2 regions of the Mesorhizobium sp. P3_A8 genome follow, and region 2 is predicted to be linked to the other one. Evidence: riboswitches for the same ligand, from Rfam matches in the RefSeq annotation. Region 2 holds a riboswitch; the other holds the start of a gene.
What was found. Region 2 has a riboswitch for thiamine pyrophosphate ahead of thiB (thiamine ABC transporter substrate binding subunit). Riboswitches for the same ligand answer to the same signal wherever they lie in the genome.

Region 1 (7,220 bases), on a different contig from region 2:
GTCGACGCAACGCTTCTTCATGCGCGCCACCTGGCTGCTGGACATCTGGGCCACGACACCCGGCAGGCTCGGATTGCTGGGGTTCGAGGGATTGCTGGGGTTGGACGGATTTGACGGATTGCTGGGATTGGTTCCAGTACCGACGCCCACGCCGACACCGACGCCGATGCCACCCGTGCCGCCGACATTGGCGCCGAGCCCTGCAGTGACGCCGCCTGTGCCACCGACATTGGCGCCCACTCCGGCATTGACACCATTGCTACCACCGACGGAAGCGCCGAGCCCTGCGCTGACGCCGGTCGAGCCGCCGATATTCGCACCCGCCCCGGCATTCACGCCGTTGGAGCCGCCGACCGAAGCACCGACGCCGGCGTTGACGCCGCCGCTGCCACCGACAGAAGCGCCGACGCCGGCATTGACGCCGCCGCTGCCGCCCACCGAGGCGCCGACACCGACGCCGAGCCCAGCTGCGCTTGCCGGCATGGCAAGAACGAGGACCATTGCACTACCTGCCAACACACTGGCGACTGTTTTGATGGTAAAAGCCATAACACTCTCCTGTTGTCGTTGCGCTAAGGCAGCCGGTGTACAACCAACTGCTAATTTAACTACGCGGCAGGTGAGCTTCAGTTTCAAACCAGCGCATACTTGCGCAAGTGATGGTATTAATTGATAAAATACAGAAACCTTAACAGTAATAAAACTCTAATACATATGTAAAAAAAATTCCATACCCGAAGCGTATATTATAGATATATTTGATCATATCAAAGGAAAAACGATTCTCGGGAAACCGCTCCTTCGGCGACAGACATCTCTGCCTGATACATAGCGTAAGGATTGGCCGTCAGCCACGATGGCCGAGCCCGCCAGCGATCTGCAGAACCCGGCGGGAGGCATTGGAACAACCAAGGCCGTCGACCGACCTAAAGCAGTTCCAGGAAATGTAAGGACCGGTTTTCCCCGGGAAAAGCGCATTGCGCTTTCCCTTGGAACTGCGCCAACACAAGAGATGGAGCGGTCAGCGTTTCTGTGAACCGGCGAACCGCCCTAAGGAAGCGCTGTTACCCCAACCCCAAGCCAGATGGGATCAGCCGCTCCAACTTGACCTCAGAATATCCGGTAGAACAGCCTGTAGTGCACACGTTCCATGTAAGCGCGATACTCGGGTGCGGCGGCCAGCAGGGCCTCCTCGCGCACGATGCGGTACAGTTGCAGATAGGTGATGACCGCATAGACCGCGAGGTTGTGGAAGGAAAAAGCCGACAGCAGATAAAGTACATGGCCGGCAAGGTAGCCGGCATAGATCGGGTGCCGCACAAGCCGGTAGGCGCCGCCCGTCATCACGCCGCGATTGGCAGGCAGGATGGCGAAGGACCGGCCCAGCGATATCTTGCCCCAGATGACAAACAACAGCGCAACCAACTGCAGCGGCGCGGCGATATAGACCGGAACAAGCGCCACGCCGGGTTCGAGGCTGATCAACGCAACCCCGAAACTGGCGGTCACGGAGACGATGACCGTGAGCGGATTCCAGTCACGCGTCACCGGACGCCGAGACAACAGCAGCCAAGTGAAAGTGAGTATCTCGGAAATCGCCACCAGCGCGGCGTTGAGCCGGGTCGGATCCTCCACGACCTGGTACACGCCGCGATAGACGAACAGACCCGCGCAGGCCAGGGCACAGAGGCGAAAGAAGCCTTCGCGCAGGTCGACCAGCAGGTCACGCCTTCGCGCGGCGGAGAAGTATCCGCCCCCGTTGTTCTGCGAAAACGCTTCACTTTTTGACGTGAGCAAGGCAAGCACCCCGATGATCCCTCGAAGGGACCATTGCACGCAACCATTGCCGGGCAGTTAACCGGCAAGATCGGATCAGCATCAAACGGGGGCAACGCCCTCGAAACATGCCGGGGAGGATGCGCCCGGATGCCAATCCGGTGGGCCGTGGACTACCGAGTGATGCGCATCCAGCCTCACCCCAGATATAGATTTGCGAAATACCCCGCGAAATCAGGGCGTTGCGTCAGGACCTTACCGTCGGCATCGCGCAAAATGCCGGCGGTGAAGAGATAGTCGCCGATCGCTTCCATCTTGGCCGGATCCATCGTGCCGATGGCGCCATTTTCTGCGCGCAGATAGTAGCCGTCGATCAGCGCCTTCAGCGACGCCTCGATCAATGCCGGATTGGTCAGGGCATCCTTGTTGGCGGCGATCAGCAGCGCGGCGGCGTCTCCGGGATGATCGACGGTGAACTGATAGCCGCGCCGCGTCGCCTGGATAAAGGCCGCCGCCAATGCCGGGTTTGCCTGGAGATAGGCTTCGCTCGACGAGATCAGTGTCGTGTGCTCGTCGGGCACGCCGTAGTCGGCATAGACGAAGCTGCGCTGCTTGACGCCTTTGAGTTCGGCCTCGACGCCTTCCCAGGTCGAAACCTCGAGCGTGAAATCGACGGAGCCATTGGCCAGCGCTTCATAGGCGGAGGTGCCGAGCGTCACCGTTTCGAAATTGCCCTTGCCGCCATCGTGGCGGATGATGGTCGAGATCAGCGCGTTTTCCCAGGCGCTGCCGAAACCGCCATAGGTCAAGCCGTCAAGATCCCTCGGGCTTCTGACCCCGCTGCGCGCCGCATTGAACACCACCCGGCCGGTTTCGGACTGCACCACGGCATAGACGGCCTTCAAGTCGGCGCCGGCGGTCTTCTGGGTGAACAGGCTGATGGTGCCGTTGATGCCGAAATCGGCGACGCGGTTGGCGACCAGCGTGCCGGCGCCGGTATCGCTGTAGGGCAGAATGTCGACCTCGAGGCCGGCCTCGCGATAAAACCCCTTGTCGCGGGCGACGAACAGCCCGATGTGGTTGGTGTTGACCGTCCAGTCCAGCGCGACGGTGATTTTTTGCGTCGCCGCGAAGGCACGCCTCGATCCGGCGATCAGCGGAAGACCGCTGGCAAGGGTGAGCAGCAAAGCCTGCCGGCGCGTGAAGTCAGTCATGGTCATGTCCTTTGGATGGTTGCGGGTCGAGCAAAATGTCGAGGATCTCGGCCTCGAGGGCGCTGGCCTGGCGCGCGGCAGCGCCAGTCGGATCGCGCGGGCGCGGCAACGGCACCCTGATTTCCCGCAACACACGGGCCGGGCGTGCCGACAGCACATAGATGCGGTCGGACAGGAACACGGCCTCGCGCACATCATGCGTGATCAGCAGCGCCGTCCAGCGATGATACCGCCACATCTGTTCGAGCCAGCGCTGCATGGCCGCGCGGGTCAGTGCGTCGAGCGCGCCGAACGGCTCGTCGAGCAAAAGCATGTCGCGCTCCTGCACCACCGTGCGCAGCAACGCCGCGCGCTGGCGCATGCCGCCCGACAGCTGTGCCGGAAAATGCCGCTCGAAACCGGCAAGCCCGAACTCGGCAAACAGCGGCGCGACGCACGCCCGCGCCGCCTTGCGTTTGACGCCTTGTACTTCGAGCCCGAGCGTCGCGTTGTCGAGGATGCGCCGCCACGGCATCAGTGCGTCGCGCTGCGGCATGAATGCAAAATGCCTGCCATGGTCGTCGAGTGGCGCGCCGTCGAAGAACATCTCGCCCTCGCCATGCTCCGCCCCCGTCAGAAGCTGGAACAGCGTTGACTTGCCGGCGCCCGAAGGCCCAAGGATCGAGACGAATTCACCGGCATCGACGCTGAGCGAAATGTCGGCCAGCACATCGAGGCCGCCAAACGCCTTGCGCACATGCCGCAGTTCGAGCCGGCTCATCGCCACGGCCCCTTCCCTGCCGGCTGCCGGTCGGCCCGCTCCCAAGGCATGGCAAGGCGCTGCAAGAGCACCGTCAGCCCGAACAGGACGAGGGTGAGCGCGGCACTGACACCGACGGCGGCCAGCACCAGATCGGGGCGGAAATTGTTCTTGGCGTTGAGCATATAGATGCCCAACCCTTTGGCCGCGCCGGCATATTCGGCAAAGATAGCGCCGACCACGGCATAGGTGATGGAGATCCTCAAGCCGGCGAAGAAATAGGGCAGCGCCGACGGCAGCCGCGCCAGCACGAAGACGCGCCAGCGCCCTGCCCCCATGGCGCGCAGCATCTGGCCGATCTCGGCCTCGGTCGCCTCATAGCCCTGCACCAGAGCCACCAGCATCGGGAAGAAGGTGACCAGCGCCACCAGCATGACCTTGGGGGCCAGACCGAAGCCGAACCACAGCACCACCAGCGGCGCGATCGCCACCAGCGGCAAGGTCTGGCTGACGATGAAGACGGGAAACAGCGCACGCCGCAGCGGCTGGAAGAAGTCGACCAGCATCGACAGCGCAAAGGCGGCACCGAGCGAGCAGGCAAAGCCGATCAGCGTGGCGCGGATGGTGGGAATGGCATTGTCGATCAGCGCGTCACGATTGAGTATCGCCTGCTCGAAGACGCGTGACGGCGCCGGCAGGACGGTCGGCTTGATGCCGGAATAGGTGGCGTATAGTTCCCACGCCACAAGGAGCAACCCGACCGAGATGATGGCGGGTACTGCCTTGGCAAGGGAACCCGCGAGCTGGCGCGGGCGGCTGGATGACGATGAGACCACGAAAGGACAACCTTGACGGTCGCGTGTAGGAAACGCGTTCTGTTCAGACAGCGGTGGGGCTGTTGGCCGAAACCGTGACGTCAAGGGTTACGTGGCCGGCGCCCGGCCCGAAGCGGCAGAAGGCTTCGTTCAGCGCCGAAAAGATCGCGCCCGTATCGCCGCGCAGTTTGGTGCAGAAGTTCTTGGAGCGATCGTAGACGCCGGACTGCTTCAGGAAATCGATGCAGCCGTAGATCTCGTCCATGTGGTCGCCGGTGCCCATCACATAGAGTGAGAATTGCGCCGCCGCCGGCTGGCCGGTGGCGGCAGCATTGCGCACGGCGCTGATGGCGGCGTCCTTGCGTGGGCCGAGCGGCCCGACAGGTCCGCCAAACGCGTCGGAACGGCAGATCGGATCGTCCGGCTCGCCCGGGCAGCCGCGCGAAATGGCCGCCGACAGCACGCAATGCTTGCCGCTGCGCGCCGCCGCCACGAACAGGTCGCGCAATGCCGGGAACAACACTTCCGGTGGCCCGACCAGCAAGGTTGAGATGTCGTCGGTCTCGATCCTGAGCCTGTCCCGGTAGGGATCGAGCGCGCCGAGCGCGCCAAGGATGACGCCGACGAAATCGTCGGCCATGGGGTATAGGGAAATCTGTGCGCCTGAAAACATCGCCCGCCTCGCTCCGCTGGTATTACCCAGATCAGCTTCTAGGGTCTGTGGGCTTGCCGCCCCCGTCTCAGCCCCGACCGTACGGAGCACCCCTGTGGATGGGCGCGTTAAAGCACCATTCGAACTGAAGGGGAAGCCGTTTTTTCAGCGCAGTGCGCCAGCGCTCACGTCTGCCCATCTTCCACCTTGCCGAAAAGCCGGATTTCGGGGGGCGACTTCCTGACTGGAGAGCGCGCGAACGGGGCATGCAATTTCAAGAGCCGTTTGAGCAGACGGCCGTAGGTAAGGTGTTGGACCCTGCCATCGGCAAGATCGAATTCCACGATCCCCCACCGTCTGACTGGCGCCTTGCCCGTCGGCGGGCCTAGCCGTCTGACCTGGAACGCCAGCCTGGTCTTGCGGCCGGCGACATCGAGATAGATGCCTGGAACGGTGCCCAGCACATGCCACATCATGGCAACATGCTCGATCGACATCTCAGGCAAAATCATCGTGTGGGCCGACTCCAGCCGCGCCCAGACGAAATCACCGGCCGGCTGCCGCATCCCCTTCAGGCTGCCTTTGCAGTAGGCGGGTGCGACCTCGCTCACAAGCGCGCGCATCGCGGTCGCCACGCTGTCGGTCAGGGTTTGCAGCGACACCCAGTCTGCTTCGGAAAACGGCACTTGCCCGAGAATGTCGCCATCATCGAAATCGGCGGACATCTTGTGCAGCGTTACACCACCATGAACGGCGTGCTGGCCGTCCACGGCCAGGCGATGGATAGGGTGCGGACCCCGATAATTGGGCAGCAACGCTGGATGAAGATTGAGCCCGCCTTTCGGGAAAGCACCGAGCAAGTCCGGTGGAACAAGGGCTGGAAACGCAAAGCAGATCAACACGTCGGCTCTGACCTCCGACAACTGGCTGCCGAGTGTGCCCCAATCATAGGGCCGGCCAAATTCGATCACCCTTGCCGGCGTGTTGCCGATATAGCGTTTGAGCAGCAATCTGCGTCTCAGCCTGCGGCGAAAATTGCCGGTGCTGAAATGTTTTTGGCGTTGGCGGGATCCCGGCACGACAATCGCGCGGATGAGATGACCTGCTTCAAGCCATCCTGACAGCAGCGGCCCGGTGTAGTGGGTGATGTCGAGCACGAACACGGCGGAAAGCTGGCCGGACCCGGTCCGCGGGCTCAAAAGCACCAGCCGTTCAAGGCGCACATCAAACCACTCCCCATCGGGGGGCGTTCAGACGGCAAGCCAGCCTCATCGGACGGGCCTGACCGGTTTGCAACGTAAAAGCCCGTCGGTCAGGGAGCCTTGACAAGTGAAGACGGCAAGGTGGCGGTGACATCGGAAAGCCGTCCGCCCTTCACGAGACGTGGCTTCTCATAGATTTTCTTCATGCGTATCTCCTGAAGCAAATCAGCATGCGCAGTTGGCCAGCAACGCCACCAACTGTCAATCGCCAGGCCGCGGCTGACAGTTGGTCTTCACACGGCCACAGGAATTGTCCCGCCCTGCTCCTCGAAAATGATCCGTAAACCTTACGAGACGGCCTTCTCGCGCACCGGCAGCTTCCAGCCCGGCCTGACGAAATGGCAGGTGTAGCCGTTGGGATATTTCTCCAGGTAGTCCTGGTGCTCGGGCTCGGCCTCCCAGAAGGCACCAACTGGCGCGACCTCGGTGACGACCTTGCCGGGCCACAGGCCGGAGGCATCGACATCTGAGATGGTGTCTTCAGCGACGTGCTTTTGCTCGTCGCTCGCATAGTAGATCGCCGAACGGTAGCTCATCCCGACATCGTTGCCCTGGCGGTTGCGCGTCGTCGGATCGTGGATCTGGAAAAAGCGCTCCAGCAGCGTGCGATAGCTGATAACCGCGGGATCGAAATTGATCTCGATGGCTTCGGCATGGGTGCCGTGGTTGCGGTAGGTGGCGTTGGGTACATCGCCACCGCTATAGCCGACACGGGTGGAGATGACGCCGGGATAGCGCCGTATCAGATCCTGCATGCCCCAG
Region 2 (7,220 bases):
GCTGCGCCAGCATGTCGGAATAGCCGCCGGCATATTCGATCCAGCGCCCGTCGCCGTCCGGCGCGATCAGGCTGGTCACCGTGCGGTCGAGAAAGTCACGATCGTGGCTGACCAGGATAACGGTGCCGGCAAAACCGGCGACCAGTTCCTGCAAAAGTTCGAGCGTCTCCATGTCGAGATCGTTGGTCGGCTCATCGAGCACCAGAAGATTCGCCGGCCGCGCCAGCACGCGCGCCAGGATCAGCCGCGCCCGCTCGCCGCCGGACAACTCGCGCACCGGCGTGCGGGCCTGCTCCGGCTTGAACAGGAAGTCCTTCATGTAGGAGACGACATGGCGCTGCTCGCCATTGATCACGAGGTTTTCGCCGCGTCCATCGGTCAGGTATTGCGCCAGCGTCTCTTGAGGGTCGACGGCCTCGCGCTTCTGGTCGAGCGTGGCGATCTCCAGATTGGTGCCGAGCCGCACCGAGCCGGCATCCGGCTTCATCTCGCCGGTCAGCATCTTCAGCAAAGTCGTCTTGCCGGCGCCGTTCGGGCCGACGAGACCGACGCGGTCGCCGCGTTGGATACGGGTCGAGAAGCCCTTGACCACGGTGAGATCGCCAAAGCTCTTCTCGATGTTTTTTGCTTCGATCACCAGCTTGCCGGATTCGGCGGCGTCGCTCGCCACCATGGTGGCGTTGCCTTCGGCGCCGCGATGACCGCGAAAATTCTTGCGCATGGTCTGCAATTCGCCGAGCCGGCGCATGTTGCGCTTGCGTCGCGCGGTCACGCCATAACGCAGCCAATGCTCTTCGCGCACGATCTGGCGGCCGAGCTTGTGCTGCTCGCGCTCTTCTTCTTCCAGCACCAGATCGCGCCATTCCTCGAAATGGCCAAAGCCCTTGTCCAGCCTGCGGGTCTGGCCGCGATCGAGCCAGACGGTGGCGCGCGACACGCGCTCGAGAAAGCGGCGGTCGTGCGAGATGACGATCAGCGCCGATGAGGTGCGGACGAGTTCCTCTTCCAGCCATTCAATGACAGACAGGTCAAGATGGTTAGTCGGCTCATCAAGCAGCAGAATATCGGGCTCGGGCGCCATGACGCGGGCAAGCGCGGCGCGCCTCGCCTCGCCGCCGGAGAGATCGTTCGGCCGCTCCTCGCCCGACAGGCCGAGATGCTCCATCAGATAGCTGGCGCGGTAGGGATCGTCGGCGGGTCCGAGCCCGGCCTCGACATAGGCGCGTACGGTGGCAAATCCTTCCATGTCGGGCATCTGCGGCAGATAGCGGACGGTCGCCGAGGGCTGGCGGAAGACCTCGCCGTCCTGCGGTTCGATCAGGCCGGCGGCGATCTTGAGCAGCGTCGACTTGCCGGAGCCGTTGCGGCCGACCAGCGCAATCTTGTCGCCGGCCGAAGCCGTCAAGGCGGCGCCGTCGAGCAGCGGCGTGCCACCAAAGGTCAGTTTTATCCCGTCGAGATTGAGAAGGGGCGGGGCCATGTCAGCTTTCAGGCAAGGGATAGGGATGGGCGAGCAACAGTGCGCGGCCGTGGCCGAGCGAGATGTCGAGGCGGCCCCCGGTCTTTTCGAGCTTGACCTCGTTGGAGATGGTCAGCGACGAGCCGAAGGCCACTTCGACCTGGTTGAGCGGCCATTTGGCGCCGGTGACGGTCAGGCCGGCCAGTTCGGAAAAGCCGAGGATCGAAAACAGCGTGCCGTCGGCATAGTCGAAGCCGGCCTTTCCCAACAGCAAGGGCACGCCTTCCTGGGCGCCGCTGGTCAGCAGCACGTCCGTTCCAGCCTCGGCCAACCGCAGGGCAAGCGCCAGATGCAGGAACGCGTGGTCGGCACGCTTGCCGCCAAAGGCGCCCGCCAGCACCAGGCTGGTCGCGCCGCGCTCGAGGGCTGCAGCGATCGCCAGTTCGCCGTCGGTCTTGTCCTTTTCCGCCGGAAAGGTCTGGCGGGGCACAGCGGCGAGATCGTTCGGCAGATTGGCCGGCACGGAATCGAAATCGCCCACCCACAGTTCCGGCACAAGGTCGAGCATCCGCGCATGGCCGATGCCGGCGTCGGCGGCGATAACGCGGGAGCCCTCGACCTGGCGGTCGAGCCGGGGCGTGCGGATGAGATCGCCGCCAAGCAGGATGGTGAATGTGCTCATATCTGGTGGCCTGTACCAGCCCGGCAGCGGAAACGGAAGGCCGGCAAACTGCCACTTGCGTGGTTCCTCGGCCGGGCCTATGTGTCGAGACGCTCTAACGGGGTGCCGGCTGCGATCTTCGCGGACCGGCTGAGAGGCAATCTCGCCAACCCGCTGAACCTGATCCGGTTTGTACCGGCGGAGGGATTAGACGTTTCGGACAGTCCGACGCCTCAATTCCTTTCAATTCGAACGAAGGAGGCGCCGATGCGCACGCTTTTATACGCTCTTGTCTCAACGATGGTCGTGACGTTGTCCGGGCCGGCCTTGGCCAAGGACAAGCTCACCGTCTACACCTATGAAAGTTTCAGCGCCGACTGGGGTCCAGGCCCGGTGGTGAAGAAGGAATTCGAGGCCGAATGCGGCTGCGACGTCGAGTTCGTCTCGGTCGCCGATGGCGTCGCCCTGCTCAACCGCGTCAAGCTCGAAGGCGCATTGACCAAGGCCGATATCGTGCTCGGCCTCGACACCAATCTGACCGCCGATGCCAAGGCTAGCGGGTTGTTTGCCCCGCATGGCGCGGTCTCCGATGTCAACGTGCCGGGCGGCTGGACCGACGACACTTTTGTTCCCTTCGACTACGGCTATTTCGCTGTCGTCTATGACACGCAGAAGCTGAAGACGCCGCCCAAGAGCCTGAAGGATCTGGTCGAAGGCAGTGCCGACGACAAGATCGTCATCCAGGATCCGCGCACGTCGACACCCGGCCTCGGCCTGCTGTTGTGGGTGAAGTCGGTCTATGGCGACAAGGCGCCGGAGGCCTGGGCCAAGCTCAAGACGAAGGTGCTGACGGTGACGCCGGGCTGGAGCGAGGCCTATGGCCTGTTCACCAAGGGCGAGGCGCCGATGGTGCTGTCCTACACGACGTCGCCGGCCTATCACATGGTCGCCGAGAACACCGAGCGCTACCAGGCGGCGTCTTTCGAGGAAGGCGAGTATCTGCAGATCGAAGTCGCCGGCATCACCACCACGGGGGCCAAGAACCCGCTGGCGGCGAAGTTCATGGCCTTCATGACCGGACCGAAATTCCAGGATGCCATCCCCGAGACCAACTGGATGTTCCCGGCAGGGAAGACCGACAAGCCGCTCAACCCGGCCTTCGACAAGCTGGTCAAGCCGACCAAGACCTTGCTGTTCAGCCCCGAGGAGGTTGCCGCCAATCGCAAGGCCTGGGTGGATGAATGGCTGGCGGTGATGAGCAAGTAGGCAACGCGATGGTGCCGGCGCATCCCACGGACCATCGTGTCGGCGCCGGCATCCTGGCGCTTGCCGCAATCGCGCTGCTGATCGGCGGCGCGTTTGCCGGGCTGCTTGTCGAAGGCGCCTATGATCTTTCGGGCGCCTGGGCGGCTTTCGACCCCTATCTCCTGCGCGTCGTGCGATTCACGCTCTGGCAGGCAATCCTTTCGACGCTGCTTTCTGTCGGCCCGGCACTGTTCGTTGCGCGTGCCCTGTTTCGGCATCCGCGCTTCTTTGGCCGCGCCTTCATCCTGCAGCTCTTCGCCGTGCCGCTGGCGCTGCCGGCGATCGTCGCGGCGCTCGGCATCCTGGCGCTCTACGGCCGCGCCGGCTATTTCGCCGGCCTGTTCAGCGCGGTTGGCGGCCAGGGCTGGCCAGGCATTTACGGCCTGTCCGGCATTCTTGTCGCCCATGTCTTCTTCAACCTGCCGCTCAGCGTCCGGCTGTTCCTCGAGGCGCTGCAGACCATTCCCGCCGACCAATGGCGGCTGGCGAGCCAACTCGGCATGGGCGCGCGGCCGGCCTTCCGGCTGATCGAATGGCCGACGCTGCGCGCCGCCTTGCCGGGTGTCGCCGGGCTGGTCTTCATGCTGTGCATCACCTCCTTCACCATCGTTTTGACCCTTGGCGGCGGACCGGCCGCGACGACGCTGGAGGTCGGCATCTATCAGGCACTGCGCTTCGACTTCGATCCCGCGCGCGCGGTGACGCTGACATTGCTGCAGATCGCGCTGACCTTTGTCGTGGTGCTGGCGCTGACGCGGCTAGGCACCAATGTCGTCGGCGACACCAACCTGCCGGTGGCGCAGCGCCGCTATCTCTCGGTCGTTGGGACCGAAACCGTGTTCAACGCTGCGCTGATCGTGCTGGCGCTGCTGTTCGTTGTCGGGCCGATGGCGGCCACGGTGATCGCCGGGTTAGGGGCCGATCTCGGCCGGCTCGCCGGCGAAGCGACTGTCCGGCAGGCAACGCTGACCAGCGTCGTGCTCGCCTTCCTGTCGGCGCTGCTTTCGGTGATGCTGTCGCTGGCCCTGACCATGGCGCGGCGGGCGTTGGCGCTGGGCCGCCGCGCCGGTGCAAAGACACTGCTTGAACATGTAACCGATACCGGCGCCGGCTTTGTCCTGGTCGTGCCGCCTATCGTCATCGGCGCCGGCTGGTTCCTATTGCTGCGCCACGTCGGCGACGTCTTTGCCATCGCCCCGGTCATGGTCGTCACCGTCAATGCGGTCATGGCCATGCCTTTCGCGCTGCGCGCCGTGCGTCCCGCCTATGATGCGGCGAGCGAGCGTCACGAACGCCTTTGCGCGCAGCTGGGCATTTCCGGCTGGGCCAGGCTGCTTCTGGTCGACTGGCCGTCATTGCGGCGCCCGCTCGCCACCGCCTTCGCCTTCGCCATGGCGCTGTCGCTCGGCGATCTCGGTGTCATCGCGCTGTTCGGCAGTGATTCCGTGCAGACCTTGCCCTACCTTCTGCTTTCGCGCATGGGCAGCTACCGCACCGAGGACGCCGCGGGCCTGGCGCTGTTGCTTGGTCTGGTTTGCCTCGCCTTGGTGCTGGCAGCAGACTGGTTGGGAAGGGAAAAGGCCCGCAATGTCTGACGGGGCGATGAGCAGGAAGGGCGTTCCGGTGCGGCTGGACAAGGTCTCGTTCAGCTATGGCGAGGCATCGCACGCCTTCGATGTCGAATTCAATGCCGCAAAAATCACGGCCATCATGGGGCCGAGCGGTTCGGGGAAGTCGACGCTGCTCAACCTGGTCGCCGGCTTCGAGACACCGCAATCCGGCCGCGTGCTGATCGGCGGGGCCGATGTCGGCGCCGCGCCGCCGGCGGCGCGTCCGGTGTCGATGGTGTTCCAGGAAAACAACCTTTTCGCCCATCTTTCCGTCGAGCAGAATGTCGGGCTTGGCCGTTCGCCATCGCTGCGGCTGACCGAGACCGATCGGATCGCCATCGCCGAGGCGCTGGCGCGCACCGGTCTTGCCGGCAAGGAAAAACGGCTGCCGCGCGAACTCTCCGGCGGCGAGCGCCAGCGCGTCGCCCTGGCGCGCGTATTGGTGCGCGATCGCCCGGTGCTTCTGCTCGACGAGCCCTTTGCTTCGCTCGGGCCGGCCTTGCGCGACGACATGCTCGATCTGGTTGCCGGCCTCCATGCCGAGCGCGGCATGACCGTGCTGTTCGTCACGCACCAGCCTGAGGACGCCCGCCGTATCGGCCAGAATGTGGTGTTTCTGGACAATGGCACTGTTGCCGCCACCGGCACGGCGGACGATTTCTTTGCCGGGGCTGGCCCCGAGGCGTTCCGACGCTATGTTGGCACAAGCATCCAGACGGCTGGATCACGAGATATTGCCCGGAAGCGGACATAATTTACGCCCAAACCGGTCCGAGGCGATATGGCGCTTGCTTGCCATGACTGGAGTAGTGTGGCTAGGTCCGCTCAATACCGGTCCGGCATACGCCGTGATTTGCCTACAGCATCCGCCGTCCGCCCTGAGGGACGTGCGACGGATGCTGTAGCAGTTTGAAGTAGCGCGTGACACTCTTCGAAGATCGCCCCCGATCGTCGTCGTCATGCGCCGGGACCCGAAAGGAAGCCGTTCTGGCGATCGGCGTTGACAGGCTCAAAATGAATCCGCTGGCGCGCTTTCTGGCGCTGGCCGGTTTTACCGTGGCCTTGGCAAGCTGCCAGATGTTCACGCCTCCGGCGGTCCAGGAATCCGGCTTCCAGCCTTCCGACAAGCCGATTACGGTCGACAATGTCGGCGCCAACAACAAGCTCGCGGAGCTCGCCAAGGCGCAGCATCCGCGCATCCTGGCGACCTATGGCGGCGAATATTCCGATCCCAAGCTCGAGCGCATGGTGGCCAAGGTCGTCGGCAATCTGACCGTGGTGTCGGCAAACCCGACCCAGACCTACCGCATCACCATCCTCAATTCGCCCAACGTCAACGCCTTCGCGCTGCCGGGCGGTTATCTCTACATCACGCGCGGCCTGCTGGCGCTGGCCAATGATTCGTCCGAGCTCGCCGCCGTCATCGCGCATGAGATGGGCCACGTCACCGCCAATCACGGCTTGCAGCGTCAGCAGTTGGAGGCCGAGGAAGGCCTGGCGACGAAGGTTGTCTCGGATGTGCTGGGCGACAGCCCGACCGCCAAGGCGGCTTTGATCCGCGGCAAGCTCCGGCTGGCGCAGTTCTCGCGCAACCAGGAGCTGGAAGCCGACGCCATCGGCATCAAGTCGATCGGCGAAGCCGGCTACGATCCCTATGCCGCCGGCCGATTCCTGCAATCGATGTCGGCCTATACCGATTTTCGCTCGATCAGCGGCGCCACCGATGCCAGCCTCGACTTCCTGGCGACGCACCCCAACACGCCGCAGCGCATCGACCTTGCGCAGCGCCATGCCCGCCAGTTCGGCGCGCCCGGCGTCGGCACGCGCGACCGCGATTCCTTCCTCGCCGGCATTGACGGCCTGCTCTATGGCGACACGCCGGAAGAAGGCTATGTGCGCGGCGAGACCTTCCTGCATCCGGGCCTCGGCGTGTCGTTCACGGTGCCGGACGGCTTCATCATCGACAATTCGGCGGCGGCGGTAACGGCGACCGGCCCTGGCGACATAGCCATCCGCTTCGACGGCGTTTCGATCGACAAGAACCGCGCCTTGACCGACTATATCAGAAGCGGCTGGGTGGCTGGCCTCGACGACAGCACGGTCAAGCAGGAAACCATCAACGGCAATGAGGCCGCGACCGCGCATGCCGGTGCCGAAGGCTGGCAGTTCGACATCGCGGTGATCC

Region 1: another riboswitch for thiamine pyrophosphate. It lies ahead of AC1DX4_RS33325 (YkoF family thiamine/hydroxymethylpyrimidine-binding protein); the one in region 2 lies ahead of thiB (thiamine ABC transporter substrate binding subunit).

Annotation. Positions count from the first base shown of each region.
Region 1 is NZ_JBFUGI010000022.1:73,668-80,887, reverse strand. It holds gene AC1DX4_RS33350 (hypothetical protein) at 1-549, opposite strand, end outside; gene AC1DX4_RS33345 (methyltransferase family protein) at 1,111-1,806, opposite strand; gene AC1DX4_RS33340 (ABC transporter substrate-binding protein) at 1,974-2,990, opposite strand; gene AC1DX4_RS33335 (ABC transporter ATP-binding protein) at 2,983-3,750, opposite strand; gene AC1DX4_RS33330 (ABC transporter permease) at 3,747-4,565, opposite strand; gene AC1DX4_RS33325 (YkoF family thiamine/hydroxymethylpyrimidine-binding protein) at 4,609-5,217, opposite strand; TPP riboswitch at 5,208-5,321, opposite strand; gene AC1DX4_RS33320 (formyltransferase family protein) at 5,382-6,419, opposite strand; gene msrA (peptide-methionine (S)-S-oxide reductase MsrA) at 6,746-7,220, opposite strand, start outside.
Region 2 is NZ_JBFUGI010000007.1:303,639-310,858, forward strand. It holds gene AC1DX4_RS18930 (ABC-F family ATP-binding cassette domain-containing protein) at 1-1,480, opposite strand, end outside; gene AC1DX4_RS18935 (thiamine diphosphokinase) at 1,482-2,141, opposite strand; TPP riboswitch at 2,230-2,344, shown strand; gene thiB (thiamine ABC transporter substrate binding subunit) at 2,388-3,386, shown strand; gene thiP (thiamine/thiamine pyrophosphate ABC transporter permease) at 3,395-5,020, shown strand; gene thiQ (thiamine ABC transporter ATP-binding protein) at 5,013-5,789, shown strand; gene AC1DX4_RS18955 (M48 family metalloprotease) at 6,050-7,220, shown strand, end outside.